3 regions of the Lactococcus sp. FSL W8-0209 genome follow, and region 2 is predicted to be linked to each of the others. Evidence: predicted binding sites of a transcription regulator. Region 2 holds the regulator's gene; each other region holds the start of a gene.
What was found. Region 2 encodes Rex, which represses fermentation and respiration genes when NADH is low (regulators of the CRP and FNR family bind a similar motif). Its sites were predicted from a motif close to TTGTGAANTANTTCACAA; they were not measured.
Positions count from the first base shown of each region.

Region 1: a site for Rex is predicted at 3,225-3,242, ahead of pflB (formate C-acetyltransferase). Genes of this name have one in related genera too.
Region 3: a site for Rex is predicted at 6,830-6,847, ahead of MKX45_RS10935 (class II fructose-bisphosphate aldolase). Genes of this name have one in related genera too.

Region 1 is NZ_JBBOVN010000001.1:883,037-893,249, forward strand. It holds gene MKX45_RS04530 (TetR/AcrR family transcriptional regulator) at 1-315, opposite strand, end outside; gene MKX45_RS04535 (class I adenylate-forming enzyme family protein) at 501-2,024, opposite strand; gene MKX45_RS04540 (magnesium transporter CorA family protein) at 2,216-3,133, shown strand; gene pflB (formate C-acetyltransferase) at 3,394-5,757, shown strand; gene coaE (dephospho-CoA kinase) at 5,889-6,548, shown strand; gene MKX45_RS04555 (multidrug efflux MFS transporter) at 6,551-7,768, shown strand; gene rpmG (50S ribosomal protein L33) at 7,765-7,911, shown strand; gene MKX45_RS04565 (FtsW/RodA/SpoVE family cell cycle protein) at 8,252-9,514, shown strand; gene MKX45_RS04570 (pyruvate carboxylase) at 9,620-10,213, shown strand, end outside.
Region 2 is NZ_JBBOVN010000001.1:1,273,068-1,283,280, forward strand. It holds partial or broken gene MKX45_RS06335 (IS3 family transposase) at 1-251, opposite strand, end outside; partial or broken gene MKX45_RS06340 (LysM peptidoglycan-binding domain-containing protein) at 327-1,271, shown strand; tRNA gene MKX45_RS06345 (tRNA-Ser) at 1,397-1,486, shown strand; gene MKX45_RS06350 (hypothetical protein) at 1,635-1,907, shown strand; gene MKX45_RS06355 (hypothetical protein) at 2,025-3,062, shown strand; gene MKX45_RS06360 (hypothetical protein) at 3,136-3,264, shown strand; gene MKX45_RS06365 (redox-sensing transcriptional repressor Rex) at 4,082-4,735, opposite strand; gene MKX45_RS06370 (Spx/MgsR family RNA polymerase-binding regulatory protein) at 4,960-5,352, shown strand; gene abc-f (ribosomal protection-like ABC-F family protein) at 5,530-7,437, shown strand; gene MKX45_RS06380 (XRE/MutR family transcriptional regulator) at 7,610-8,467, shown strand; gene MKX45_RS06385 (hypothetical protein) at 8,714-9,496, shown strand; gene MKX45_RS06390 (hypothetical protein) at 9,739-9,900, shown strand; gene MKX45_RS06395 (hypothetical protein) at 9,960-10,139, shown strand.
Region 3 is NZ_JBBOVN010000001.1:2,211,071-2,221,283, reverse strand. It holds gene thrS (threonine--tRNA ligase) at 1-90, shown strand, start outside; gene MKX45_RS10995 (trimeric intracellular cation channel family protein) at 197-856, shown strand; rRNA gene MKX45_RS10990 (16S ribosomal RNA) at 1,119-2,665, shown strand; tRNA gene MKX45_RS10985 (tRNA-Ala) at 2,759-2,831, shown strand; rRNA gene MKX45_RS10980 (23S ribosomal RNA) at 2,970-5,870, shown strand; rRNA gene rrf (5S ribosomal RNA) at 5,954-6,069, shown strand; tRNA gene MKX45_RS10970 (tRNA-Val) at 6,073-6,145, shown strand; tRNA gene MKX45_RS10965 (tRNA-Asp) at 6,175-6,247, shown strand; tRNA gene MKX45_RS10960 (tRNA-Lys) at 6,265-6,337, shown strand; tRNA gene MKX45_RS10955 (tRNA-Leu) at 6,346-6,427, shown strand; tRNA gene MKX45_RS10950 (tRNA-Thr) at 6,440-6,512, shown strand; tRNA gene MKX45_RS10945 (tRNA-Gly) at 6,538-6,609, shown strand; tRNA gene MKX45_RS10940 (tRNA-Leu) at 6,645-6,730, shown strand; gene MKX45_RS10935 (class II fructose-bisphosphate aldolase) at 6,893-7,789, shown strand; gene MKX45_RS10930 (amidase domain-containing protein) at 8,801-10,213, shown strand, end outside.

The DNA.
Region 1 (10,213 bases), 390 kb from region 2:
GTATTGGGGAGAATCAATTAAATTTTCAAGAAGGAGATATTTGTATTTATCTAGAGCCTCTTCAATGGAATTATCTTTTAATAAATTAAAAAATAAATCATGGATTTCAAGGGTTTCTTGCGAGAGGACATAGAAATAGGCATCTTTTAAATCTTCAAAATACTGATAAAAACTCCCTCTCGGAATATCAAGAGCTTTTACGATGTGCATAATTTTTGCCTCGTGAAAAGAATGAGTCTGAAATTCATTTAAACAGGCATCATATACGCGATTGCGTTTTTCGTCAGATAGACTGAAATAGGTTGATTTAGGCATTTTTTCTCCAATTCATTCAATTTATGACACTGTGTCATTTATTAAATTCTAACAAATTAATTGATTAACATCAATTAATTAATTTTTTTAAGCAAAAAAACTACTGACAGTTTTGTCAGTAGTTTTGATAATAAATTTACTGATGTATAAGTGGCTGACAGTTCTGTCAGTAAAATTAGGAACACTTATTTAGCCAATTCTCTTTCAAGAGCTAATCGTTGAACTTTCATTGTTGCTGTACGAGGAATTTCATCGTATGCCATAAGAATAGGTTCATTTAAAAATGTCAAATCAACAATTGAAGCCCACCAAGCTGACCAATCCATTTCCGCATTTTCAGCTAGAGCCAAAATAGGTTGTGGTTTACCAGATTTATCACGAATAATCACAACTTCATCTAAGAAGTCGTGTTGGTCTAACAGAAGATCTTCAATTGCCAAATTAGATTCAATTTTATCAATTAAATCAACTTGTCTGTCATGTAAAAAGAGAATTCCGTCTTCATTCATGAGACCCCAATCGCCAGTATCCCACCAGTCACCATAGACTTCTTTATTAAAACGTTCTTCTTCTTTATAGTAAGTCAAAGCTCTTCCTTTTGAGAGGAAGTGGATTCTTCCAGGCGTACCTGCAGGACATTCATTTCCATCTTCATCGGCAATACGTGCTTTAGATAATCCAGGCATACCAATCCCCATTTCACGGGCATTAGTGTCTGCTAAAGTTGATAAACGGTGCTTTTTCCAAATCATTGGGCCACATTCAGACTGTCCATAAATTTGTAGGAAAACTGGCTCTTTTTGTTTAGAGGCAGAAAGAAAAGTGTGCATTGTTTCTTTATTAATTGCATCAAAAGTTGAGTGAAGGTAACGAATTGAAGCAAAAATCTCAGGTTCTTGCTTTGCAAGATTCGCTAGACGAACAAAATCGTTTGGATGTGTTTCAAAAGCATAAGGCTGATGTTTAGCAAAAAGATTGACAAGATTATCTTTTGATAAATCATTGAGGGGCATAAGGCCAAACCCAAAGGTCATTGCTGATGAAACCCCTATATTGAAACGAGAATGAACAGGAGAAATATGGAAAGCTAAAATTTCTTCCTTATCAGGCATCCAATCCATTACAGTTCTTTGAAGCACCCAACGCCAACCCATTGAATTAGCAGAGTGAGCGATTAATTTTGGTACACCAGTTGTTCCAGAAGTATGAGTGAGATAAGCAATCTCATCACTGGCCAATTGCTGACTGTCAGCAATTTGAGTAGGTTTTTCCAAAGCAAATTTACTGACAGAAAGTTTTTTAGAATCTTCAAGATTCTTCATTTCATTTACAGTTTTGTCAGTAACTTGGTCATAAATGAGCCAAGGATTGCCTAAACGTCCAGCTAAAATATCCATTGTTTCGGCAGGAAGATGATAAGAAATCATTGCTGGAACAGCGCCTAGATAAGAAACAGCAACAGCTAAAAGATAGGTATCAAAAGCACTTGATTTAAAAATAATGACTTTATCCGATTTTTTGATTCCCAACTCAGATAAGAGACTTGCCTTATCAACAATTGCTTGATGAGTCTTTTGGTAAGTCGTTTCAAGAGCTAGTTCAGGGAAAGCTCCAACAGCCTCATCAAAGATAATTGGGCTATCAGGAAACTGTTCAGCTGATTTTTTAAAGTTTAGATACAAATTTAGGGGTTCGTGTTTGAATTTCAAAAAAAATCTCCTCAAGTTAATAAGTTTATTATATCACAAAGTATTCTTTAGACCAATAGTTAATGTAAATGTTTTCTTAAGTCGTAGAGAATAAAATACTCGGAAAAAAAGTCTAAAATCTGCTACAATTAAAGGGACACTAAGAGGATTCCAATCCTCTTTTATCAGGAAAAGAAGGGATAGATAGGAAAATGATTAAAAATTATGAACTATCCAACGAAAAAAAATTAATTTCAACCTCTGAAATGAAGAATTTCACCTATATTCTCAATCCAACACGTGAAGAAATTGGGAATATTTCTGAATACTATGACTTCCCTTTTGACTATTTATCAGGAATTTTGGATGATTATGAAAATGCCCGTTTTGAAACAGATGATAATGATAATAATCTGATTCTCTTACAATATCCTGCACTTTCTAATTATGGAGAAGTTGCGACTTTTCCATATTCTTTGGTTTGGACTAAAAATGAATCGGTTATTTTAGCACTTAATCATGAGATTGATAATGGCTTAATTTTCGAGCGTGAATATGATTATAAACGCTACAAACATCAAGTTATTTTTCAAGTGATGTATCAAATGACACACACTTTCCATGATTATTTGAGAGATTTCCGAACAAGACGTCGCAGACTTGAACAGGGAATCAAAAATTCAACAAAGAACGACCAAATTGTTGATTTGATTGCCATTCAAGCAAGTTTAATTTATTTTGAAGATGCCTTGCACAATAATATGCAAGTACTTCAGGATTTTATTGATTACTTGAGAGAAGATGATGAAGACGGTTTTGCTGAAAAGATTTATGATATTTTTGTCGAAACAGACCAAGCTTATACAGAAACCAAGATTCAGCTCAAGTTACTAGAAAATCTCCGAGATTTGTTCTCAAACATTGTCTCTAATAACTTGAACATTGTCATGAAAATCATGACATCAGCTACTTTCGTTCTAGGGATTCCAGCAGTAATTGTTGGTTTTTACGGAATGAATGTTCCAATTCCTGGTCAAAATTTTAATTGGATGGTTTGGCTTATTTTAGTTCTAGGAATTTTATTATGTGTTTGGGTCACTTGGTGGTTACATAAAAAAGATATGTTATAAAATGGAGAAAAATCTCCATTTTTTTGCTCTTTGTGAAAAAATTAATTAGTGATTGCAGATTATGAAGTTAGCAATGTTTGTTAAAACTATTTTGTGAATTATTTATGAAAACGTTTTAAAAAAGTATAACAGATATTAAAATAATTGGAACTGTATTAGTAAAGAATCTGTAATTTCTCTTGAATTCTGTTTGCTATTCTCAAACTGTATGATATAATGAAGTTGTAATTTGAAACAGAAAGAACAAAGGAGATTTCAAAATGAAAACCGAAGTTACGGAAAATATCTTTGAACAAGCTTGGGATGGTTTTAAAGGAACCAACTGGCGTGATAAAGCAAGCGTTACTCGCTTTGTACAAGAAAACTACAAACCATATGATGGTGATGAAAGCTTTCTTGCTGGGCCAACAGAACGTACACTTAAAGTAAAGAAAATTATTGAAGATACAAAAGCTCACTATGAAGAAGTTGGTTTTCCCTTCGATACTGACCGCGTAACCTCTATTGATAAAATCCCTGCCGGATATATCGATGCTAATGATAAAGAACTTGAACTCATCTATGGGATGCAAAATAGCGAACTTTTCCGCTTAAACTTCATGCCAAAAGGTGGACTTCGTGTTGCTGAAAAGATTTTGACAGAACACGGTCTCTCAGTTGACCCAGGCTTGCATGATGTTTTGTCACAAACAATGACTTCTGTAAATGATGGAATCTTCCGTGCTTATACTTCAGCAATTCGTAAAGCACGTCATGCTCATACTGTAACAGGTTTGCCAGATGCCTACTCTCGTGGACGTATCATTGGTGTCTATGCACGTCTTGCCCTTTACGGTGCTGATTACCTTATGAAGGAAAAAGCAAAAGAATGGGATGCAATCACTGAAATTAACGAAGAAAACATTCGTCTTAAAGAAGAAATTAATATGCAATACCAAGCTTTGCAAGAAGTTGTAAACTTTGGTGCTTTATATGGTCTTGATGTTTCACGTCCAGCTATGAACGTAAAAGAAGCAATCCAATGGGTTAACATCGCTTATATGGCAGTATGTCGTGTCATTAATGGAGCTGCAACTTCACTTGGACGTGTTCCAATCGTTCTTGATATCTTTGCAGAACGTGACCTTGCTCGTGGAACATTTACTGAACAAGAAATTCAAGAATTTGTTGATGATTTCGTTTTGAAACTCCGTACAATGAAATTTGCTCGTGCAGCTGCTTATGATGAACTTTATTCTGGTGACCCAACATTCATCACAACATCTATGGCTGGTATGGGTAATGACGGACGTCACCGTGTCACTAAAATGGACTACCGTTTCTTGAACACACTTGATACAATCGGAAATGCTCCAGAACCAAACTTGACAGTCCTTTGGGATTCTAAACTTCCTTACTCATTCAAACGTTATTCAATGTCTATGAGCCACAAGCATTCTTCTATTCAATATGAAGGTGTTGAAACAATGGCTAAAGATGGATATGGCGAAATGTCATGTATCTCTTGTTGTGTCTCACCACTTGATCCAGAAAATGAAGAAGGACGTCATAACCTCCAATACTTTGGTGCGCGTGTAAACGTCTTGAAAGCAATGTTGACTGGTTTGAACGGTGGTTATGATGACGTTCATAAAGATTATAAAGTATTCGACATCGAACCTGTTCGTGACGAAATTCTTGACTATGATACAGTTATGGAAAACTTTGACAAATCTCTCGACTGGTTGACTGATACTTATGTTGATGCAATGAATATCATTCATTACATGACTGATAAATATAACTATGAAGCAGTTCAAATGGCCTTCTTGCCTACTAAAGTTCGTGCTAACATGGGATTTGGTATCTGTGGATTCGCAAATACAGTTGATTCACTTTCAGCAATTAAATATGCTAAAGTTAAAACATTGCGTGATGAAAATGGCTATATCTACGATTACGAAGTAGAAGGTGATTTCCCTCGTTATGGTGAAGATGATGATCGTGCTGATGATATTGCTAAACTTGTCATGAAAATGTACCATGAAAAATTAGCTTCACACAAACTTTACAAAAATGCTGAAGCTACTGTTTCACTTTTGACAATTACATCTAACGTTGCTTACTCTAAACAAACTGGTAATTCTCCAGTGCATAAAGGAGTATTCCTTAATGAAGATGGTACAGTAAACAAATCTAAACTTGAATTCTTCTCACCAGGTGCTAACCCATCTAATAAAGCTAAGGGTGGTTGGTTGCAAAACCTTCGCTCACTGGCTAAATTGGAATTCAAAGATGCAAATGATGGTATTTCATTGACTACTCAAGTTTCACCTCGTGCACTTGGTAAAACTCGTGATGAACAAGTGGATAACTTGGTTCAAATTCTTGATGGATACTTCACACCAGGTGCTTTGATTAATGGTACTGAATTTGCAGGTCAACACGTTAACTTGAACGTAATGGACCTTAAAGATGTTTACGATAAAATCATGCGTGGTGAAGATGTTATCGTTCGTATCTCTGGTTACTGTGTCAATACTAAATACCTCACACCAGAACAAAAACAAGAATTAACTGAACGTGTCTTCCATGAAGTTCTTTCAAACGATGATGAAGAAGTAATGCATACTTCAAACATTTAATTCTTAAAATTTAATGAATATTCGGTCTGTCAGTTTTACTGACAGACTTTTTTTACGAAAAAATTAATCATAATAGTTAAAAACTATTGTTTTTAGTTTAAGAAAGTTAAATTTTATGCTAAAATAGATGAATGAAAATGGTAATTGGATTGACAGGCGGAATTGCGAGTGGGAAATCAACGGTGGTTGATTTTTTGATTTCTGAGGGTTATCAAGTGATTGATGCTGACAAAGTTGTCCGTCAATTACAAGAACCTGGCGGAAAACTTTACAAGGCAATAGTAGAAACTTACGGTTTAGATTTTATTGCTGACAATGGACAGTTAAATCGTGAAAAATTAGGAGCTTTAGTTTTTTCTGATCCAAAAGAGCGCGAGAAATTATCAAACTTACAAGATGAAATTATTCGTACAGAATTATATGATAGACGTGATGACTTATTAAAAAAAATGACTGACAAGTCTGTCAGTAAAAATTTTGATTCAAAGAGTCAAGGAAAAAATCTGTCAGTAAATAAGCCAATATTTATGGATATTCCGTTATTAATTGAATACAATTATACCGGATTTGATGAAATATGGTTGGTCAGCTTACCTGAAAAAATACAATTAGAAAGACTGATGGCAAGAAATAAGTTTACGGAAAAAGAAGCTAAAAAACGAATTTCCTCACAAATGCCATTGTCAGAAAAACAAAAAGTCGCTGATGTCATTCTGGATAATTCTGGAACGATTGAAGCACTAAAAAAACAAATCCAGCGAGAACTAGCTAGGATAGAAGAACAGAAATAGAGGTGAATCGCACGAAAACAGTTAATTGGAAAAGGAATTTATTTATAACATGGATTGGCTGCTTTTTTGTAGGTTCATCATTTTCACTCGTCATGCCCTTTCTCCCCTTGTATATTCAAGGACTGGGCGTAAGCGGTGGAAATGTTGAACTTTACTCAGGGTTAGCTTTTTCTTTGCCAGCCTTAGCTTCAGGGTTAGTTGCCCCCATTTGGGGACGTTTAGCTGATGAACATGGGCGTAAAGTGATGATGGTACGTGCCAGTATCGTCATGACCCTAACAATGGGAGGAATAGCTTTTGTCCCTAATGTTTGGTGGTTACTTGGATTACGTTTGCTAATGGGATTTTTCTCAGGCTATATCCCTAACTCAACAGCAATGATTGCTTCACAAGCTCCAAAAGATAAATCAGGCTATGCCCTTGGAACATTAGCAACAGCAATGGTTTCTGGAACACTGATTGGTCCTTCACTTGGTGGGTTATTAGCTGAGTGGTTTGGCATGGCAAATGTCTTTTTGATTGTCGGCGCTCTATTAGCCCTAGCAACTTTACTAACCATTTTCTTTGTTCATGAAAACTTTGAACCAATTGCTAAGGGTGAAATGTTATCTAGTAAAGAAATTATTAATAAAGTCAGTAACAAACAAATTCTTTTTGGATTATTAGTGACAACATTTATTATTCAAATCACCTCGCAATCTATTGAACCATTTGTGACCTTGTATATCAAAACCCTGACGACAAGCACGAACAATTTGATGTTCATTTCAGGTTTAATTGTGTCAGCAGTTGGATTGTCGGCAATGTTATCATCAAGTTTTCTAGGACGTTTAGGAGATAAATACGGTTCGCATCGTTTAATTTTGATTGGACTTGTTTTTACATTTATTATTTATTTACCAATGGCCTTTGTGCAAAGCCCACTCCAACTTGGGATATTACGCTTCCTTCTTGGTTTTGGAACTGGTGCTTTGATGCCGTCAGTAAATTCGTTGCTTTCAAAAATTACTCCCAAAGAAGGTGTCAGCAGAATTTTTGCTTACGCACAAATGTGTTCTAATTTAGGAATGGTAACCGGTCCATTGGTTGGATCAGCAATTGCAGGTTATATTAGTTATCGAGCAGCAATTGTAGGGACAAGTCTTTTTGTCATTGTTAATATTATTTGGTCCTTTATTAATTTCCGAAAATATCTGCGGAAACGGAGTATTATGGAATGAGAGTAAAAATCACATTAATTTGTAGTTCTTGTGGGAATAAAAATTATATTAGTAGTAAAAATAAAGCAACCCATCCGGAAAAAGTTGAAACAATGAAGTTTTGTCCCAAAGAACGAATTGTTACACTTCATCGTGAAGGTTAGACAGCAAGAATTATCTTGCTGTTTTTTTATTTATAATAAGTTTTTACTATGTACACTTATTAAGAATTGTGATAATATTATATAATAAAGTAAACAATATTTCATTAGAGGTGTTTTATGCAAAAAAAGACATTATTTTTTCATTATAATAGCAGTTGATGGAGACAGATAAAAAATTTTAATCATAATTTTGTGGACTATTTATAAAAGAAAAAATTCAGTTTAAAAAATATATTCGGAAATACCTTATCTTTGGGTGGTAGAAACTTATAAGCACTTTGAAAATCTTTATAAATTATTCAACTCATGCTATAATAATATGAATGAGGAAAAAAAGATAATGAATTTAAATAAGAATAATTTTTTAAACTACTCTATATTGATTCCATACCTAATTCTTGCAGGAATTGGTATTGTGATGGTTTTTTCAACCACGGTTCCTGATCAGTTACAAAAAGGATTAAATCCTTATAAATTAGTAATTAACCAAACAGCATTCGTATTATTGAGTCTCATTATGATTGCAGTGATTTACCGTCTGAAACTTAGAGCCCTTAAGAATAGAAAAATGATAGGAACAATAATGGTTATTTTGATTCTGTCATTAATATTTTGTAGAATAATGCCTTCCAGTTTTGCTCTGACAGCACCCGTAAATGGAGCCAGAGGTTGGATTCATATTCCAGGAATCGGAACGGTGCAGCCAGCAGAATTTGCCAAAGTTTTTATTATCTGGTATTTAGCCTCAGTTTTTTCAACAAAACAAGAAGAAATTGAAAAACGTGATATAAATGAGATTTTTAAAGGAAAGACGCTCTTTCAGAAACTGTTTGGTGGTTGGCGATTACCCGTAGTTGCCATTTTATTGGTTGACCTTATCATGCCTGACCTAGGTAATACTTTGATTATTGCTGCAGTTGCTTTGATAATGATTGGAGCCAGCGGTATATCTTGGCGTTGGTATTCCGGCTATTCAAAATTAATTCTATCTTTGATGGCCATTTTCTTAGGATTTCTTTTCATTGTAGGTGGAAATATCATTCCAAGTTTCTTACCCATCGCTTATATCAATAAACGATTTGAAGCTTTTGTTAATCCTTTTACAGACTTAGCCAATTCTGGACACCAGCTAGCTAATTCATACTATGCTATAGTTAATGGCGGTTGGACAGGACGTGGCTTAGGAAATTCGATTCAAAAAAATGGTTTCTTACCAGAAGCTCAAACTGACTTTATCTTTCCAATTGTCGTGGAAGAATTAGGAATCATTGGCGGAATTATTATTCTAGCTATTCTCTTTTTCTTGATAAGCAGAATGTTAATTGTTGGAATTCGTGCTAAAAGTGCCTTTAACTCACTCATTATGATTGGGGTATCTGGTTTATTGTTAGTTCAAGTCTTTGTCAATGTGGGTGGAGCAATCGGAATTATTCCAGAAACAGGAGTAACCTTCCCCTTCCTATCACAAGGAGGGTCGTCCTTCCTTGTCTTATCGTTGGGAATTGCATTTGCATTAAATATTTCAGCTGATGAGAAACGAAGAGAAGTTTCTGAGCTCTCAAATCATTATAGTAGCAGTGTCCCAACTTATGAAAACGATTGACAATTGTCAGTCGTTTAAAAGTGTATAAAAGATTTTTATAATATATGAAAGAGTGAAAGGTAATGACCAATTACCTTTCCAAGCAAGCCTCATTAAGGAGTCAAAATGAAAAAACTACTCGTCGCCAATCGTGGAGAAATCGCCGTTCGTGTCTTTCGTGCCTGTAATGAACTCGGACTTTCTACTGTAGCCGTCTATGCAAGAGAAGATGAATATTCTGTTCATCGCTTTAAAGCAGATGAATCTTATCTAATCGGTCAAGGAAAAAAACCAATTGATGCCTATTTGGATATTGATGATATCATTCGTGTTGCCCTTGAATCAGGAGCAGATGCTATTCACCCAGGTTATGGCCTCTTATCTGAAAATCTCGAATTTGCTACCAAAGTTCGCGCAGCAGGTTTAGTTTTTGTGGGTCCTGAACTTCATCATTTGGATATTTTCGGTGATAAAATTAAAGCTAAAGCAGCTGCCGACGAAGCGAAAGTTCCAGGAATTCCCGGAACAAATGGAGCAGTAGATATCGACGGCGCTTTAGAATTTGCTAAAACTTACGGTTATCCAGTTATGATTAAGGCCGCTTTAGGCGGTGGTGGTCGCGGAATGCGAGTTGCGCGTAATGATGCTGAAATGCATGATGCTTATGCTAGAGCAAAATCAGAAGCAATTGGAGCTTTTGGTTCTGGCGAAATCTATGTT
Region 2 (10,213 bases):
GCACTCGCTTTTTTTAAGATCAGATTTTCTTCCTCTAGTTGGGCATTCCTTTTTTGTAATTTTTGAATCTGTTTAGCAGTCAACACCGTATTATCTTCAAGACGCACTTGAGAGTACTGCTTAATCCATTTTGCAAGTGCAGAAGAAGATACCCCATAATCTTTACAGAGTTCAGTTTGTGTTTTACCAGTTTGATAGAGATTAACGAGCGATTGTTTGAAATCCTCGTCGTAACGTTTAAAACCTGACATAAAAGTCCTTTCATTTTTGTGTCTTAATAGACAGATTATAACACACAATTTTCTGTCCACTTTTATAGTATAGCTCCAAAAAACTCTATTGTTGCTTTAGACTACGAAAGTGGAGCAAGTGGAGATAAACAAGCCAATACTGATGCGATTCTTTACGGAATGCGACGTGTAAAAGCTGCTGGATATACTCCAATGTATTATTCTGATAAGCCTTACACTTTGGCAAATGTCAATTATAAGCAAATCATCAAAGAGTTTCCTAACTCACTATGGATTGCGGCATATCCAAATTACGAAGTGACACCAGTTCCAAACTATAGCTTTTTCCCAAGTATGGACGGAATTTCAGTATTCCAATTCACCTCAACTTATGTTGCTGGCGGACTTGACGGAAATGTGGATTTAACAGGAATTACTGACAAAGGTTATGAAGACGGAAACGCAACAAAACCTGATACTGACACACCAGCCACTGATGACGGTAAAGATGCCAACGAAGTGACACCAAGTGAAATCCAAGAAGGAATGACTGTCACAATCAAGTTTAGTGCAACGAATTACTCAACAGGTCAAGCAATTCCTAAATGGGTTAAGGAAAACTCATACAAGGTCCTTCAAAAATCAGGCAGTAAAGTCTTGCTTGATAATATCATGAGCTGGGTTGCCGCAAGTGATGTTCAAGCACTAGATACAGGAGGAAGTAATTCAACTGGAAATACTCAAACTCACATCGTCCAATCAGGCGATACTTTGAGTGGAATTGCTTCAAATTGGGGCACAAACTGGCAAGAATTGGCTCGTCAGAACAGTTTATCTAATCCGAACATGATTTACTCTGGTCAGGTTATTCGCTTCACAGGCGGTCAATCTGAAGCTACATCACGAAGTTATACCGTACGCTCAGGCGATAATCTTTCATCAATTGCAAGTCGTTTAGGAACAACAGTTCAAAGTTTAGTTTCAATGAATGGTATTTCAAACCCTAATTTGATTTATGCTGGTCAAACTCTAAATTATTAACAATTAACCCTGATTTCGGTCAGGGCTTTTTTAATTTATTAAACGAAAAAAAGCAATGTATATGTTACACGTTCGTTTTTCTCTTGTAATATCTAAAATTAAATGATATACTAATTTAGTAGTTCGGAGGATTACCAAAGTCTGGCTGAAGGTAACGGTATTGAAAACCGTCAGGCGTGTAAAAGCGTGTGTGGGTTCGAATCCCATATCCTCTTTATGAACTAAATTCTAATTAGCGTCTTATTTTAAGAATCCCTTGTCCAAAGCTAGGATCTTTAAATTTTATTTAAATATCCCCTGCTTCGGCGGGTGTTTTTGGTATAAAATGTATAATAAATTATTTAAAGGGGATATGGAAAAAATATGGAGCAAGTATTTGAGAATACTCAACAATTCTCATCACAAATGTTGGCAAACAGAAGGTATATTAAATCGATTAAAGAAATTATGGGGACAACTTTTAAATTAAGTGTTGACTTGAAAGAAGAAGAACAAGCCATATTTACTTTATTTAACTTATTGAATAAAATGTATGTTGATCTCCGAGCAAATTCAAGTCGGTTTGTTGAAGAGTTGAAAAAACTTGAGAATAACTTTTTGATGGAAAAAATAAATTTTGATGCAGAACCGAAATAAATTTTTGATGAGATTTTGAGCATTTTCTCGAAGGAATCGAATGGGATAAAAGAAGGGGTTGTATTCTCTATTGATAATGAATCGAATTCTATAGTTTTGAGTATCGATGATAGAAACATGCGGTCAAATATCAAATTATATCAAGATGAGCAGCTAAAAAGAAGTGAGCAAGCAAGGCTTTTGAATGAAACCTCTCTGATTACGATTAGTAATGTTTTTGAGTCACTAATTTCGAACTTAATATCATTTTTAGTAATAAAAGATGAATCAGTAAAAATTCAAGAAAAAACTCTTACTTTTAAGCAAATTGAGGAACTTGGTGGCTTAGAAGAAGCAAAAGACTATCTAATTGAAAAAACGGTTGAAGATATCATGCGAGGGAGTCAAATTCATTGGTTAAAATATATCGGGAAAAATACATCAAAAGAATTTTTTAACGAGTTAGTTGGGAAAGAAGAACAGTGCTTTGTTGACTTTTTTCTAAAAAGAAATTTAATTATACATAGTAATTCGAAAATTAACAAAAAATATTTAAATACACTTAAAAATGATTATTCGGATGAACAAAAGAAAAAAATGATTGGAAGTAGAATCTCTGTAAACGAAGAATATTTACTGGAAAACTTATCTTTAATTTATATCGTAGGAATAAAATCTAGCTACTATGTTACTAAGAAAAATTTTGCAACAAATAGGAAAGAAATCTTTTCTTTTTATCAAACAATTGCATATGAAAATCTGAAAATTGGTGAAAATAAAGTTGCATATGAGATTTATAATATGCTATGGAAAGACAGAGATGCCCTGAAAGCTTCTGAGAAAATGTTATTGTGTATAAATTATATGCAGAGTCTTAAATGGATTGATAAAACAAAAGAATTAAAAAAATTATTGAAAGAAGAGGATTTTTCTTTAGCTGATCATCGACATCAAATGTGCCTAGAAATTTTAGATGAAAATTATGAAGAGGCAATAAAAGAATTTGAAGAGGTAATAAATGAAGATAAAGAAGCATATGAAGATGAAACAAGTATGATAAATGATTTCATGTCATGGCCGATATTCAAGAAATTTTCTAAATCTGAACAATTCAATGTATTTATGTCTACTAAAGGTTATAAAGAATTAAAAGTCGTAGATGAAGTTATTGATTAATATACTTATTTATGAGATAATAATCTAAGTAGTTTATCAAAATCTTTTATTTCGATATTGAAGAGGAGTAATTATGAGTAAAGAAATGTTAGAAATTGTAAAAGAATTAAGCAAAAATTATAGCCCTATATCTAAACAAATAAAAATTATTTATACTAAAAAAGAAGCTTTCCCTCAAGCAGTTGTCTCTAGAAATAATTAATTTCGAAGTAAGATCTCGCCCTCCGGGGCGTTTTTCTTTGTTCTCGTTAAGAAGTTTGCTATAATTAAGTTTCTAACACTGACACCCCTTAATTGGGGGTCTTTTTTGTTAACAAATGTTACTGTTTAACTTTATAAATGTTGATATAATTCAATCATCATAGTTGTCCTTCCAAATACAAATAGCTAAATATTTAGAAGCACAGTGAGCGTCCTTTTCAAGGTAAGGGCGTTTTTCTTTACAACGGAAACGGGCATTAAGTATAATTTGTTCCGTAACACTAATTTCAATTCGGCCTTCATAATTTGGAGGCTTTTTATTTGAATGAATTAAAAATATTTTATATAATAAATTTACCCTAAAAGTATATTATAAAATATCTTTCTGAGCACCTTTTAAATAGAGGTGCTTTTTTTAATTCTAATTCTTGCTAACATATTGTAAAAATGATATACTCTAGATGTTTACTTTTGTGATGTATTCACTCTTTAAAACGCTCGCCAAATGGTGGGCGTTTTTTTATGCTATAATATACTCGGGATGATTGTGGAATTTCATCTCCTTTCTATAGTTAAGCTGCTCTTCGGAGCGGCTTTTTTATTTGTTTTATATGTTATAATGAAAATCTTAAACATGGGTGTCAGCAATTTGCTGGCATTTTTTATTTTTATTTGCTGTTGTAAATTTACAACAAAACAAGATTAAATCTAATGATATGTTGTAATTTTGTTGTACGAGTTTTTTATTTCTATAGTTTTTAGTTATTTTTAAAATAGAAAAAACGGCTATATTATGCCGTTTTTAATTTATATTTATTTTATTCTTGCTTGTTACCGTTCATGAAAAATAGTAGTGTTTGCAGCTCCTTAGTTAAGTCAATTGATTGAACAACCACATCTGAAGGGACTTTCAAACGAATTGGGGCAAAGTTTAGGAAACCTTTGATACCAGCTTTGACTAGAGTGTCAACAACTTCTTGGGCATTTTCTTTGCGAACAGAGAGAATTGCTGTTTTGATATCCGATTTTTTAACATTTTTTTCTAAATCAGAAATATTATAAATTGGAATTCCATCATCTGTTTGTGTTCCAACTAAGGGATTGCCAGAAATATCATAGGCTTGCGTGATTCTCATTTTATTTCTATCTTGGAATTGATAATGAAGTAATGCACGACCGAGATTTCCGACACCAATTAGAGCGATATGCGTTTCTTGGTCTTGGCCAAGAAGTTCTCCAAAGAAATCACGGAGCACTTTTGTTTCATAGCCGTATCCACGTCGGCCTAATTCACCAAATAAAGAGAAATCACGGCGAATTGTGGCAGCATCTACTCCAATTTTTTCTGAAATAAGTTGTGAGTTTGTGCGTGTCACGTTTTCTTCGACAAGACTTTTAAACAGTCGATAGTACTGTGGGAGTCTTTTAGCAGTTGCTTTAGGCAAGCTTTTGCTTGGTTTATGATCAGTCATTGTTATACCTCAAAAATTTAATTCGATTTTATTAAAACTAATTAATATTTAGTTTCTTTGTGATAATTTTATCAAAAATTTGTGAAATTATCAAACAAAAGGAATGGATTATTCGTTTAAAATGAGAAATAAATTATAATTCTAAAAAAATGTTTATTTTACTCTTTTAATTATTGCGCTTTCATGTTAAAATAGAAATATGAAAAAATAGACAGGGAGAAAATATGATTAAAATTTATCTTAGTGGTTCATGTTCATCTTGTAGAAAAGCTAAAAAATGGTTGCGTAAGCGTCACATTGAATTTGAAGAAATAAATTTATCAAAAGATGTTATGGAAAAAGATGATTTAATCAAAATTTTATCCTTGACTGAAAACGGATTTGAGGATATAATTGCGACCCGAGGGAAAACATACGCATCTTTAAATTATAATTTCGATGAATTAGGACTAGAAAAAGCATTTAAATTAATTCAGGAAAATCCACGTCTTCTAAAACGACCATTAATTTTTGACGAGGACTATCTATTGATTGGTTTTAACGAGGATGGAATCAGAGCGTTTATTCCACCAGAAGTTAGGAGAATTGAATTGCGTGAAAGATTAATTTTAGTCTAATATTAATTTTATTTTAGCTTATCAGATTTGGTAAGCTTTTTAATTTCAAGAATTTGGAAGAACTACAAAAAGCTTGCCTTAAATGCTATAATAGAAGGACTGCTTTTCTATCATATGAAAAGGAAAAACGAAGTATTAAAAAATATGCTTTGAGATTTAACGAAGAGGATAAATATCATGATTTTACTGCAAGGGAATGGAATTGCACGCACTTTTGGTGGCGATGTTTTATTTGAAAATATCAATTTTAGTTTACAAGACCATTCAAGAATTGCCCTAGTTGGCCGAAATGGAGCTGGTAAGTCAACCTTGCTTAAAATTATTGCTGGAGTTGAAGAAGCGAGTCGCGGAACTGTATCCAAGACCAAAGATTTGACAATGAATTATTTAGCGCAAGATACTGGGCTGAATTCCTCAAGGACAATATTTGCAGAAATGCTCTCTGTTTTTGATTCGCTTCGCCAAATGGAAAAACAATTGCGCCAGATGGAATTGCAAATGGGAGAACTTGCTGGGGATGAATTGACAGCTTTGATGAAACGTTACGATGCTTTATCAGAAGAATTTCGGATTAAAAATGGATTTACTTATGAATCTGAAATTAAGTCTGTCTTAAATGGGTTTCGTTTTGATGAAACAATGTGGGAAAGAGAAATTTCAAGTTTATCGGGGGGACAAAAAACACGTTTGGCTCTTGCTAAGATGTTGCTTGAAAGACCACAACTTTTGATTTTGGATGAACCAACTAACCACTTGGATATTGAAACTTTAGCTTGGCTTGAAAATTACCTTAAAAATTACGAAGGAAGTTTATTGATTGTCAGTCATGACCGCTACTTTTTGGATAAAGTAGTTAATGAGGTCTTGGAGTTGTCGCGAGGAGAATTGACTCGTTTTTCTGGAAACTACTCGCGCTATGTCGAACAAAGAGAGCAAAAATTACTCACTGAGCTCAAAAATTTTGAAAAACAACAAAAAGAAATTGCTAAATTAGAGGATTATGTTGCCAAAAATTTAGTTCGGGCTTCGACGACTAAAATGGCACAATCACGTCGTAAAAAGTTGGAGAAAATGGAGCGTTTAGACGCACCAACAAGTGATGATAAATCGGCCAATGTTACTTTTACTCCTGAAAAAACGTCTGGAAATGTTGTTTTAACCGTTTCAGAAGCAACGGTGGGTTATGAAGATAATCTTCTCTCTGGTCCGATTAACATTGACGAGCGTAAAGGCGAGTCCCTTGCTATTGTTGGGCCAAATGGAGTAGGTAAAACAACATTGATTAAGTCAATTGTTGGACAGATTCCATTTTTAGCAGGTCAAGCAAAATTGGGTGCCAATGTTACTTTGGGATATTATGACCAAGAACAAGGAAGATTGACAGCTTCCAATACTGTCTTAGACGAATTATGGAATGAGCATCGCTTACTTAATGAAGTTGAAATTCGCAATATGCTTGGAGCCTTTCTTTTTAGTGGAGATGATGTAAAGAAAACGGTTGGGATGCTTTCTGGTGGTGAAAAAGCCCGTCTTTTACTTGCTAAATTAGCAATGGATCACGATAACTTTTTAGTTTTAGATGAACCAACCAATCACTTGGATATTGATTCACGTGAGGTCTTGGAGAATGCTTTGATTGATTTTCCAGGGACAATCTTGTTTGTTTCTCATGACCGCTATTTCATCAATAGAGTAGCTACCAAAGTTTTAGAAATTGCTCCCGAAGGAAGTACAGAATTTTTGGGAGATTATGATTATTATGTTGAGAAAAAAGAAGAGGTACAAGCTGAGAGTAATTCTTCAGAAAATGGGGAACCAATAGAAAGTTTAGCTCAACAAGATTTTACAGCTCAGAAAGAAGCTCAAAAGAATCGACGTAAAGTAGAACGCGAAATCAAGGCTTGTGAAGAGAAACTAGCCGATTTGGAAACAAAAATCGCAGCGCTTTTATTGGAAATGCAAGAAAATACCGCTGATTTTGTTAAATTAGGAGAATTACAAGCTGAAATTGACCGCTTTAATGATGAAAAAGATGAGCTAGAGCTAACTCTTTTAGAAGCGATGGAAGAATTGGAAAATTTGTAAGTACTGTGAAGTGGATTTAGTGGAAATAAGCTAAAACGCGAAGCTTGAAAGCTTTGCGTTTTTTGTTTTGTAATCTAAAGAACTTATATTTGAACAAAGTGAAATTATTGTTGCTTTTTCGTTAAAAAAGTAGTAAAATTTGATCAAAAAAATTGAAACGCTGGAATATGGAATGGTAAAAAACAATAGAGCAATCTCTATAATGGGAGAAATTTTCTATGATTTACGAACGCAACGAAACTTTAGATTAACTGACTTTGAAAAAGTAGGTCTTTCAAAATCATCACTGTCAGATTTTGAAAGCGGAAAGTTTATTCTTAGATTTGATAAATTAGATGCAGCTTTAGAATTAATGCATATTGAAGTTTCTGAGTTTGAATATTTTTTTAACAATTACCATTCTGATTATTTTGTTGAGATTTGTGATGAAATTGAAGATGCGAATTATATGCAAGATACTGTAAAATTAAAAGCGATTAATAATGAATCTAGAAAATATGATAATGAACAAGGAAACCGACTGATATTTCTTGCGACTCAAAATTTGCTATATGGATTGACAGAGCGAGAAGAAGTTGAAGTTACTGATTTAATGTTTAATATCGAAGTTTGGTCATATTTTGAGTTAAGTATTCTTTCGTTTGTTGTAGAACACTTGAATACCCGTTTGACTCTCTCTTTGATGAAAGACTTTTGGAAAGAAAATTTGCACTATCTCAAAGTTAAAAAATATCGTGAAAAAATTGTCCAAATTGTTTGCCGAGCAGCTGTAAAGTATATTAGTGAGAATAAATTTTCCATTGCTCAAAAACTCTTGGAAGATGTTAATATTGCTTTAATACCTTATAAAAAGGATTTATTTTGCCGTAATATGTCTCGCTTTACTCTTGGCTTATTGTTTTATCAATCTGGCAAAGCTGTCGATGGGAAAGCTAAAATGGAGAGTTCTATCCGTCTTTTTGATGAATTGGGTTTGCCAGAGATGAAGGCTTATTATCAAAAAATATTTGATGAATCTGTAAAAAACTAGTGGGATATAAAAGGGATTTGAGTTCCCTTTTTATTTTTTATAAAAAATTTTTCCGAGATTTCGGAAAAGGCCTTTTGGGGTATTTTGATTTGATATAATCATTTTAGAAAATGATTCATGAATCTTGAGTGTCGCTCACTCAGAATGGTAAAAGGAGGGTTACAAATCTTGAAAGAAGAAATGTCACCGTAGCAGTGATGCAAAATCTCTATTGATTTGCATCGCATCTCAAAAAGCAGAAAAAATATGTCACATTTAAAAAATAATCTAGTATTTTCAAGTCTAACAATTTTACTCGTAACGGGTGGAAGTCTTGGACTTGCCCAATCTACACACAATAAGGTCTCATCACAAAAACTCGAAGCTAAAAATGTAAATCAAGTTTCAAACTATTCTGGTGATATTGACTTGTTGGCAGTAAGCCAACCAACTACGCCAACGACGAATAATGGTCAAATTAATTCGGCATTTATCAATCGTTTCAATAATGCTGTTATCTTAGATTCAAAAACTAATCAATTTTCAATAAATCAAAAGACTTTACCAATAAATGCGACAAAGCTTGAATTGACAGAGCTTGATAAATTGATTTCGCAATCAAATGTCTCTTTGAAGCAGACTATTTTAGAAGTTCCTAAAGCCAATGTGGTGCAAGACGGGAATTCAGTTGTAATTGGAGATAGTCCGAAAACTGCAGAAGAAATAGCTAGCGATAGTCAAGCAACTCTAATCACAATCTATCATGAGGGGAAGACCTATTTACATACTTATTGGTGGGGAACTCGTTTAGGAGTTTCCCGTACATTGGCACGGAAAATTGGACAAAAGGGTGTTCACTCAGCCGAAGCAGCAGGCGCTTTGGCAGGAGTTTTAGGACTTAAGCTTCCTCAAGCAGCGGTGTATTGTAGCTTTATTAGTGGTGTCTCATATCTTATTGGCACAGCATTAACTAAAACTCCAGGAGGCATTGTATTTAATTTTACTGCTGGAATGCCAAGTGGAGGAGTCTGGGGGTTTGAATGGCAATGATTACTAAAAAGAGTATAAGAATCGTACAATATCTGAGTAGTATATTTGCCGTAATACTCGGTGTTTTAATTTTTATTTTTCCAAATGGCCTTAGCATACTTAAATATATTTTTGCGAGTATTGCAGTAATTCTTAGCATTTTAAGTCTTATCATGCAAACTTTTCATAGAAATAAATGATAGGGTTAGGGCTGGGGATTTATAGAAATGGTTCAATTCCAATAAGCATTTGGAGGTTTAGCTATGAAAAGAATCTTACCAATTTTTAAAGGAGTGCTTGTAATAAGTGCAAGCATAAGTATATTTTTCTTTCATCAAAATATTTTAGTACAAATATTTTATATTGCTGTTCTGCTTCTCATTATCGTACCAGAAGCAATTAATGCTTATAGGAAATCTAAATAAAAGAAAAGAGAAAAGAGCTTATGGGCGTAGAATTTGCTTTCAATCAATGAGGAAATTTAATGAAAAAATTTATATTTTTAGCAGATATCATTTTAAGACTTCTTTTTATGGTTTTGGCTTGGTATGTCTATACAAACTATTCGGCTGATAATAGAATGAAATGGGTTGGCTTGTCTATAGTTGCATTCAATATTATTACAATGTTTTTTGATTCCAATTATCATAAATCGAAAAAATAAGACTTGCAAATCTGGCTCAAGTTTGTTAAACTAATAAACAATATAACTTTTAAACTAGTCCAGAGAGGCTAGCA
Region 3 (10,213 bases), 940 kb from region 2:
TATGGCTCAAAAGAAACAAAAGTCATTCCGCTTGAAGAATTTATTGAAAATATCAGTGCAGATGTTGCTAATTTTAGCCGCGTTGATTAAAGAAAAAGAGACTGTTGAAAATCAGTCTCTTTTTTATTTATATTGGAGGATTATAAGGTATAATAAATTGTATTAAAAAGATTATTAAGGTGAAGTATAAAGGGATATGGAAGTGATTAGCAGTTTTTATTTATTTTTGGAAATTTTAGGAACCGTAGCATTCGCTATTTCGGGGACCGTAGTGGGGATCAATCATAAACTAGATATTTTTGGTATTCTTGTGATGTCAGTAATAACAGCTGTTGGTGGTGGGATATTTCGAGATTTACTCTTAGGAGCAACACCGCCTACAGCATTAAAATCGCCATTTTTTATAGTTATTTCGATTATTGCATCAATAGTAGCTATGCTTGTAGCACTAATAATTAAATCAAGAAGAGAAGCATTGAGTATTTTTAAAGCAGCACGTTTCTATAATAATCTTCTCCTGGTTTCTGACGCAATAGGTTTAGGAATTTTTACAGTATTAGGGATTGATGCTGGAATAGCACATGGTTATTCACAAAATATCTTCTTCATTGTATTCTTAGGAGTATTGACAGGTGTCGGTGGTGGAATGATACGCGATGTGATTGCAAATCAAGTTCCAATGATTTTTAGAGAAAACATCTATGCCCTACCATGTATTATTGGTGGAATTCTATATGTATCCCTTCAATCGGTAATCAGCCATAACTTAGCTTTATTTATTTCTGTCATCTTTATCGTTCTCATCAGAATCATTTCAGAACAAAGAAAACTAAATTTACCAAGAATTGAATATTAATGTATTTAATAAAACATGACAACCGTGGGATTTTCCGGATGTAAGATAAAAAAAGTCGTAAAAGCCACAGTTAATTCTTGACAAGATTAGGTAGGTTTGATAGAATATAATAGTTGTCGCAAGAGACGAGGGTCTTGAAGCGATAAGCTAGACCATTGAAAACTGAATAAAGAAGAATGACTCATGTGATGTAGTAAGATACATCAAAAATCTGTCAATCAATAATGAAAGACAAGCCAGTCACTTCGGTGACTTAAATACTTTATTTGAGAGTTTGATCCTGGCTCAGGACGAACGCTGGCGGCGTGCCTAATACATGCAAGTTGAGCGCTGAAGGTTGGTACTTGTACCAACTGGATGAGCAGCGAACGGGTGAGTAACGCGTGGGGAATCTGCCTTTGAGCGGGGGACAACATTTGGAAACGAATGCTAATACCGCATAAAAACTTTAAACACAAGTTTTAAGTTTGAAAGATGCAATTGCATCACTCAAAGATGATCCCGCGTTGTATTAGCTAGTTGGTGAGGTAAAGGCTCACCAAGGCGATGATACATAGCCGACCTGAGAGGGTGATCGGCCACATTGGGACTGAGACACGGCCCAAACTCCTACGGGAGGCAGCAGTAGGGAATCTTCGGCAATGGACGAAAGTCTGACCGAGCAACGCCGCGTGAGTGAAGAAGGTTTTCGGATCGTAAAACTCTGTTGGTAGAGAAGAACGTTGGTGAGAGTGGAAAGCTCATCAAGTGACGGTAACTACCCAGAAAGGGACGGCTAACTACGTGCCAGCAGCCGCGGTAATACGTAGGTCCCGAGCGTTGTCCGGATTTATTGGGCGTAAAGCGAGCGCAGGTGGTTTATTAAGTCTGGTGTAAAAGGCAGTGGCTCAACCATTGTATGCATTGGAAACTGGTAGACTTGAGTGCAGGAGAGGAGAGTGGAATTCCATGTGTAGCGGTGAAATGCGTAGATATATGGAGGAACACCGGTGGCGAAAGCGGCTCTCTGGCCTGTAACTGACACTGAGGCTCGAAAGCGTGGGGAGCAAACAGGATTAGATACCCTGGTAGTCCACGCCGTAAACGATGAGTGCTAGATGTAGGGAGCTATAAGTTCTCTGTATCGCAGCTAACGCAATAAGCACTCCGCCTGGGGAGTACGACCGCAAGGTTGAAACTCAAAGGAATTGACGGGGGCCCGCACAAGCGGTGGAGCATGTGGTTTAATTCGAAGCAACGCGAAGAACCTTACCAGGTCTTGACATACTCGTGCTATTCCTAGAGATAGGAAGTTCCTTCGGGACACGGGATACAGGTGGTGCATGGTTGTCGTCAGCTCGTGTCGTGAGATGTTGGGTTAAGTCCCGCAACGAGCGCAACCCCTATTGTTAGTTGCCATCATTAAGTTGGGCACTCTAACGAGACTGCCGGTGATAAACCGGAGGAAGGTGGGGATGACGTCAAATCATCATGCCCCTTATGACCTGGGCTACACACGTGCTACAATGGATGGTACAACGAGTCGCGAGACAGTGATGTTTAGCTAATCTCTTAAAACCATTCTCAGTTCGGATTGTAGGCTGCAACTCGCCTACATGAAGTCGGAATCGCTAGTAATCGCGGATCAGCACGCCGCGGTGAATACGTTCCCGGGCCTTGTACACACCGCCCGTCACACCACGGGAGTTGGGAGTACCCGAAGTAGGTTGCCTAACCGCAAGGAGGGCGCTTCCTAAGGTAAGACCGATGACTGGGGTGAAGTCGTAACAAGGTAGCCGTATCGGAAGGTGCGGCTGGATCACCTCCTTTCTAAGGAATATATACAAAGACGTGAGCATTCAACTTTATTCAGTTTTGAGGGGTTTAGTCATAAACCTAAGCAAGAATCAACTTCTTGATTGTGGGGCCTTAGCTCAGCTGGGAGAGCGCCTGCTTTGCACGCAGGAGGTCAGCGGTTCGATCCCGCTAGGCTCCATTGTCAGACAAGACGTTAAAATCACTTGAACATTGAAAACTAAATAACAATATCTAATAACGATAAATAAACCAAAAGCTGTGAATTTTAAAGAATTTACAAACTTATACTTGAAAAACGATGATTATAAATCATCATGGCAAAGTTAATAAGGGCGCACGGTGGATGCCTTGGCACTAAGAGCCGATGAAGGACGTGACTAACGACGATATTCTAGGGGGAGCAGTAAGTACGCATTGATCCCTAGGTCTCCGAATGGGGAAACCCAGCTGCTACTAGCAGTTATTCATGAGTGAATACATAGCTCATGTAAAGGTAACGCAGAGAACTGAAACATCTAAGTACCTGCAGGAAGAGAAAGTAAAAACGATTTCGTAAGTAGCGGCGAGCGAACGCGAAGAAGGGCAAACCAAGAAGCTTGCTTCTTGGGGTTGTAGGACTGCAACGTGGACTTAAGCATTATAGTCGAATAACCTGGGAAGGTTAATCAAAGAGGGTAATAATCCCGTAGACGAAATAGCGCTTATACCTAGCAGTATCCTGAGTAGGGCTGGACACGCGAAATCCAGTTTGAATCCGGGAGGACCATCTCCCAACCCTAAATACTCCTTAGTGACCGATAGTGAACCAGTACCGTGAGGGAAAGGTGAAAAGAACCCCGAGAGGGGAGTGAAATAGCACCTGAAACCGTGTGCCTACAAGAAGTTCGAGCCCGTTAATGGGTGAGAGCGTGCCTTTTGTAGAATGAACCGGCGAGTTACGTTATGATGCGAGGTTAAGTTGAAGAGACGGAGCCGTAGGGAAACCGAGTCTGAATAGGGCGACTTAGTATCATGATGTAGACCCGAAACCTAGTGACCTATCCATGAGCAGGGTGAAGGTGTGGTAAGACGCACTGGAGGCCCGAACCAGGACACGTTGAAAAGTGTTTGGATGACTTGTGGATAGCGGAGAAATTCCAAACGAACTGGGAGATAGCTGGTTCTCTCCGAAATAGCTTTAGGGCTAGCGTCGAAATGTAAGTGTATTGGAGGTAGAGCACTGTTTGGGTGAGGGGTCCGTCTAGGATTACCAATCTCAGATAAACTCCGAATGCTAATACACATGTTCGGCAGTCAGACTGCGAGTGCTAAGATCCGTAGTCGAAAGGGAAACAGCCCAGACCAACAGCTAAGGTCCCAAAATATATGTTAAGTGGAAAAGGATGTGGGGTTGCATAGACAACTAGGATGTTAGCTCAGAAGCAGCTATCATTCAAAGAGTGCGTAATAGCTCACTAGTCGAGTGACCCTGCGCCGAAAATGTACCGGGGCTAAACATATTACCGAAGCTTTGGATTGATATTTTATCAATGGTAGGAGAGCGTTCTTAACCGCGATGAAGGTATACCGTGAGGAGTGCTGGAGCGTTAAGAAGTGAGAATGCCGGTATGAGTAGCGCAAGATAAGTGAGAATCTTATCCACCGTAAGACTAAGGTTTCCAGGGGAAGGCTCGTCCGCCCTGGGTTAGTCGGGACCTAAGGCGAGGCCGAAAGGCGTAGTCGATGGACAACTGGTTGATATTCCAGTACTAGATATGATCGTGATGGAGGGACGCAGTAGGCTAAGAGATGCCAGTTAATGGATTCTGGTCTAAGCAGTGAGGTGTGAGATGTGTCAAATGCATTTCTCTTTAACATTGAGCTGTGATGGGGAAGCAACTACGGTTGCGAACTCTCTGATGTCACACTGCCAAGAAAAGCTTCTAGCGTAAAGTCATATCTACCCGTACCGCAAACCGACACAGGTAGTCGAGGCGAGTAGCCTCAGGTGATCGAGAGAACTCTCGTTAAGGAACTCGGCAAAATAGCCCCGTAACTTCGGGAGAAGGGGTGCTGGTGTAAAAGCCAGCCGCAGTGAATAGGCCCAAGCAACTGTTTATCAAAAACACAGCTCTCTGCTAAACCGCAAGGTGATGTATAGGGGGTGACGCCTGCCCGGTGCTGGAAGGTTAAGAGGAGTGCTTAGACGTAAGTCGAAGGTATGAATTGAAGCCCCAGTAAACGGCGGCCGTAACTATAACGGTCCTAAGGTAGCGAAATTCCTTGTCGGGTAAGTTCCGACCCGCACGAAAGGCGTAATGATTTGGGCACTGTCTCAACGAGAGACTCGGTGAAATTTTAGTACCTGTGAAGATGCAGGTTACCCGCGACAGGACGGAAAGACCCCATGGAGCTTTACTGTAGTTTGATATTGAGTACCTGTAAGTCATGTACAGGATAGGTAGGAGCCATTGAAATAGGGACGCTAGTTTCTATTGAGGCGTTGTTGGGATACTACCCTTGACTTATGGTTACTCTAACCCGCTGGCATAATCGGCCAGGGAGACAGTGTCTGACGGACAGTTTGACTGGGGCGGTCGCCTCCTAAAGAGTAACGGAGGCGCTCAAAGGTTGGCTCAGATTGGTTGGAAATCAATCGTAGAGTGTAAAGGTAAAAGCCAGCTTGACTGCGAGAGCTACAACTCGAGCAGGTAGGAAACTAGGACTTAGTGATCCGGTGGTACCGCATGGAAGGGCCATCGCTCAACGGATAAAAGCTACCCTGGGGATAACAGGCTTATCTCCCCCAAGAGTTCACATCGACGGGGAGGTTTGGCACCTCGATGTCGGCTCGTCGCATCCTGGGGCTGTAGTCGGTCCCAAGGGTTGGGCTGTTCGCCCATTAAAGCGGCACGCGAGCTGGGTTCAGAACGTCGTGAGACAGTTCGGTCCCTATCCGTCGCGGGCGTAGGTAATTTGAGAGGATCTGTCCTTAGTACGAGAGGACCGGGATGGACTTACCGCTGGTGTACCAGTTGTTCCGCCAGGAGCACGGCTGGATAGCTATGTAGGGAAGGGATAAGCGCTGAAAGCATCTAAGTGCGAAGCCCACCTCAAGATGAGATTACCCATTCGTAAGAATTAAGAGCCCAGAGAGATGATCTGGTAGATAGGCTGGAAGTGGAAGAGTTGCGAGACTTGGAGCGGACCAGTACTAATCGCTCGAGGACTTTACCAAAAGAGTCAAATATAATATGCTTATGGTTTAAAAGTTAGAAGAATTGTTATTTAGTTTTGAATGTTCAAGGTAACATTTAATGATTTGGTCATCATTGCGATGGAGATACACCTGTTCCCATGTCGAACACAGAAGTTAAGTCCATCTACGGCGGAAGTACTTGGGGGTTGCCCCCTGGGAGATAGGCGAGTGGCCAAGTTTTGGGAGTTTAGCTCAGCTGGGAGAGCATCTGCCTTACAAGCAGAGGGTCAGCGGTTCGATCCCGTTAACTCCCATTGGTTGTTTCAGCCATTAAGTGAATAAAGGTTCTGTAGTGTAGCGGTTATCACGTCGCCCTGTCACGGCGAAGATCGCGGGTTCGATTCCCGTCAGAACCGTTAGTAGAAATACTAATGACTCGTTAGCTCAGTTGGTAGAGCATTTGACTTTTAATCAAAGGGTCGCTGGTTCGAGCCCAGCACGGGTCATAATCCTAGCGGATGTGGCGGAATTGGCAGACGCACTAGATTTAGGATCTAGCGCTTAACGGCGTGGGGGTTCAAGTCCCTTCATCCGCATACTAGGTATTAGCCGACTTAGCTCAGTTGGTAGAGCATCTGATTTGTAATCAGAGGGTCGCGTGTTCGAATCATGTAGTCGGCATTGTCGTAAGACACAAAGTTTAAGTGCGAACGTAGTTCAGGGGTAGAACACAACCTTGCCATGGTTGGGGTCGCGAGTTCGAATCTCGTCGTTCGCTTGATAATTCTCCCAAGTGGGAGTTTTTGGATAATACCCGGGGTGGCGGAACTGGCAGACGCACAGGACTTAAAATCCTGCGAGGGGTAACCTTCGTACCGGTTCGAAACCGGTCCTCGGGATATGCTAAGATTAATAGTTATTAAACTATTAATCTTTTTTTATCTTTCTTTAAAAATGGCTTAATAAAGCGGTTACTTTGTATTTTTGTGAGCTTGGACTAGAAAAATACTTCACAAAATGCTATACTAGGTAGGTAATAAAATATTCGGAGGAATTTTGAAATGGCAATCGTTTCAGCAGAAAAATTCGTACAAGCCGCTCGTGATAACGGATACGCTATCGGTGGTTTCAACACAAACAACCTTGAATGGACTCAAGCTATCTTGCGTGCAGCAGAAGCTAAAAAGACTCCAGTATTGATCCAAACTTCTATGGGTGCGGCTAAATACATGGGTGGTTACAAAATGTGTAAACTCCTCATTGAAACTCTTGTAGAATCAATGGGAATCACAGTTCCAGTTGCTATTCACCTTGACCACGGTCATTTTGATGATGCTTTGGAATGTATCGAAGTTGGTTACTCATCATTGATGTTTGACGGTTCACATCTTCCAATCGAAGAAAACCTTAAACTTGCTGAAGAAGTAATCGCTAAAGCTCATGCTAAAGGCATCTCAGTTGAATGTGAAGTTGGTTCAATTGGTGGTGAAGAAGACGGTATCGTTGGTGAAGGTGAACTTGCTCCTATCGATGATGCAGTTGCAATGGCTAAACTTGGTGTTGACTTCCTTGCAGCAGGTATCGGTAACATTCACGGTCCTTACCCAGAAAACTGGAAAGGTCTTCACATCGATCACCTTGAAAAATTGAACAAAGCACTCGTTGAAGCTATGGGACACAATGTGCCAATCGTACTTCACGGTGGTTCTGGTATCCCTGATGATCAAATCAGAGAAGCTATCGCTAATGGTGTAGCTAAAGTTAACGTTAATACTGAATGCCAACTTGCTTTCGCAGCTGCTACTCGTAAATTCGTTAATGAATTTGATGCTAATGAAGCAGAATACATGAAGAAAAAACTTTTCGACCCACGTAAATTCTTGAAACCTGGTTTCGATGCAATTACAGCGTCTGTTGAAGAACGTATCGACGTATTCGGTTCAGCAAATAAAGCTTAATCAACTTTTTAAACATGATTAAATAAACGTTTGTCATTTATGATGGACGTTTTTTTATTTTTCAATTTGCTTTGATATAGCATAAGGTTCTATCTTAGTATATAAGTTTAATAAGTATTTTCAATTTTATCGATTATGTGCTATTTAAAAAGTTTATCTGGTTGTCGGAAATCTATCATTGCTTACAGAATGATGAAAGAAAATTTGACTTTAACAAATTGGCACATTGAATTCCTGATTGCGCCAGAAGAATGCTTGCCTTGCAATTAAAAAATTTTATCGATTCAGATAATTATAAGGAAGATAATTTATGAATATATATAAATATCATACTTTTATGATATTTTTTAGCAAAATTTTGTCTACTTTACGAAGAATCTGGTATAAGCTTTATTGATTGACCAATTATACAGCTAAAGAGTGTATTCTAGTAATTCCTTCATTAATTGTTCTTAGGATATTTGAAATTTCTACATTAGAAGGCATTTGAGAGGGAATAAAAAAATAAATATAAGAATCTATTTTATGCGAATGCTACCTTTTTAAAAGATTACCTAGCTGAGGCTAAGAAGAGTTGTGAAATATGAGCGGACGATGTATAAGTTTTTTGACTGAATTTAATTTTTCTACATTATTAAATTTGTAATAAATATGTTATTTTTTAGTAATTTCACTTAGAAATGTAAGATAAAGAGAACAGAATATTTTTTAGGGACGATAGTAATCATTTGTTTTAGAGAGAGTATTGGTTATTTCAACTAAGTCATAAGCAACTTATTATAAAATATGATTAAATATGGCTTTGTCACTTATGATGGACATTTTTTTATATGATTTTGCTACTAGCTATATCGTATAATAATTTTTTCAAAAAAAAATGGAAATCTGTTCAATAAATAAAAGTGATTAATTTGACTTGCTTGTGTTTAAATGTTACAATTGTGTAAAAGTAGATGTCTTGAAAGAAATGATGTTGAAATTATAATACATACCATGGAGGATTAACTAAAATTGACTAATAATGATAAAACTAAGCGCTTAAAAAAGGAAAAATTTATTGCGGGAACAGCGCTGATTTTAGGAATGACGGCTTTTGGCGTGACTGGCCATGCTGATGGAGTAACTGTTGGAAGTAGTTCAGATGCTTCGTCTGCAATTACAAATAGTTCAGATGCATCATCAAGTACGGGTAGTTCAAGTTCATCATCAAGTACAGGTAGCTCAAGCACATCATCAAATTCAAATGGTTCAAGTTCATCGTCAAGTACAGGTAATTCAAGTTCATCATCAAAACCAAGTACTTCAGGTTCGACATCAAAACCAAGTAATCCAAGTTCATCAACAAATAATAATTCAACTAGTAATTCCTCTACGACAACTCAAGCACCATCAACTTCAGTTTCTACCACAGCTCCTTCAGCATCAACTTCTACAGCTGCACCCTCTAATTATTCACAGGATAATGCCTACTATCAGACATCAACTGCAGCACAAATTCCTAATTCTTCAGCAGATTCAGCTCCTTCTATTTACGCTGGCCCTGTTTTGAAAACAATTGAAGCAGCTAAGTCAATTGATAAAATTGATACTTCTAGTACAGAAGCCTTTATTAAAAGTATTGCGGACCGCGTGAGAATTTTAGCCGGTAAGAATAATTTGTATGCATCAATTATCTTGGCACAGGCGATTTTAGAATCTGGTTCTGGTCAAAGTAATATGAGTCAGCAGTATTTTAATATTTTCAATATTACAGGTGCTTATTTAGGAAAATCAATTTCATTTAAGACGGAAGAATTTTCGGGAAATAATCCTTATTATATTGAACAAAGTTTTAGAGTTTATAGTAACTATGACCAAGCCTTGGATGATTATATTAATTTAATGATTAAAGGGACAACTTGGAACTCAGAAATTTATGCTGGCGCATGGAAGTCACACGCTAAGGCTTATCAAGAAGCAGCTCAAGCTTTGCAAGGTATTTTTGCTACTGACCCGTCATATGCTCAAAAATTGATTGAAATTATTCAAGAATATAACTTAAATTTTTATGACAATGTAGATAGTACGACAAAAGTTGTAGATGATAAAGTTCCTGAAAGTCCACTGGTGGCATCAAAATTAGATAATTCAGCTTATCCAGATTACAATGGTGTGGAATATCCAGGTGCTGATAGCTATGCTTTTGGTAATTGTACACAGTATGTTTATAACCGTATCATTCAATTAGGTGGGCTCGTTGGAACACATATGGGAAATGGTGGAGAATGGGGAATTAATGCCCAAGCTCAAGGTTATTTCACAACAACAGTTCCAACTGAGGGTTATGCTGTTAGCTTCCCACCAGGAGTAGCTGGTTCAAGTTCAGAATATGGTCACGTAGCTTTTGTTGAAAAGGTTTATTCAGATAACTCTATTCTCGTTTCA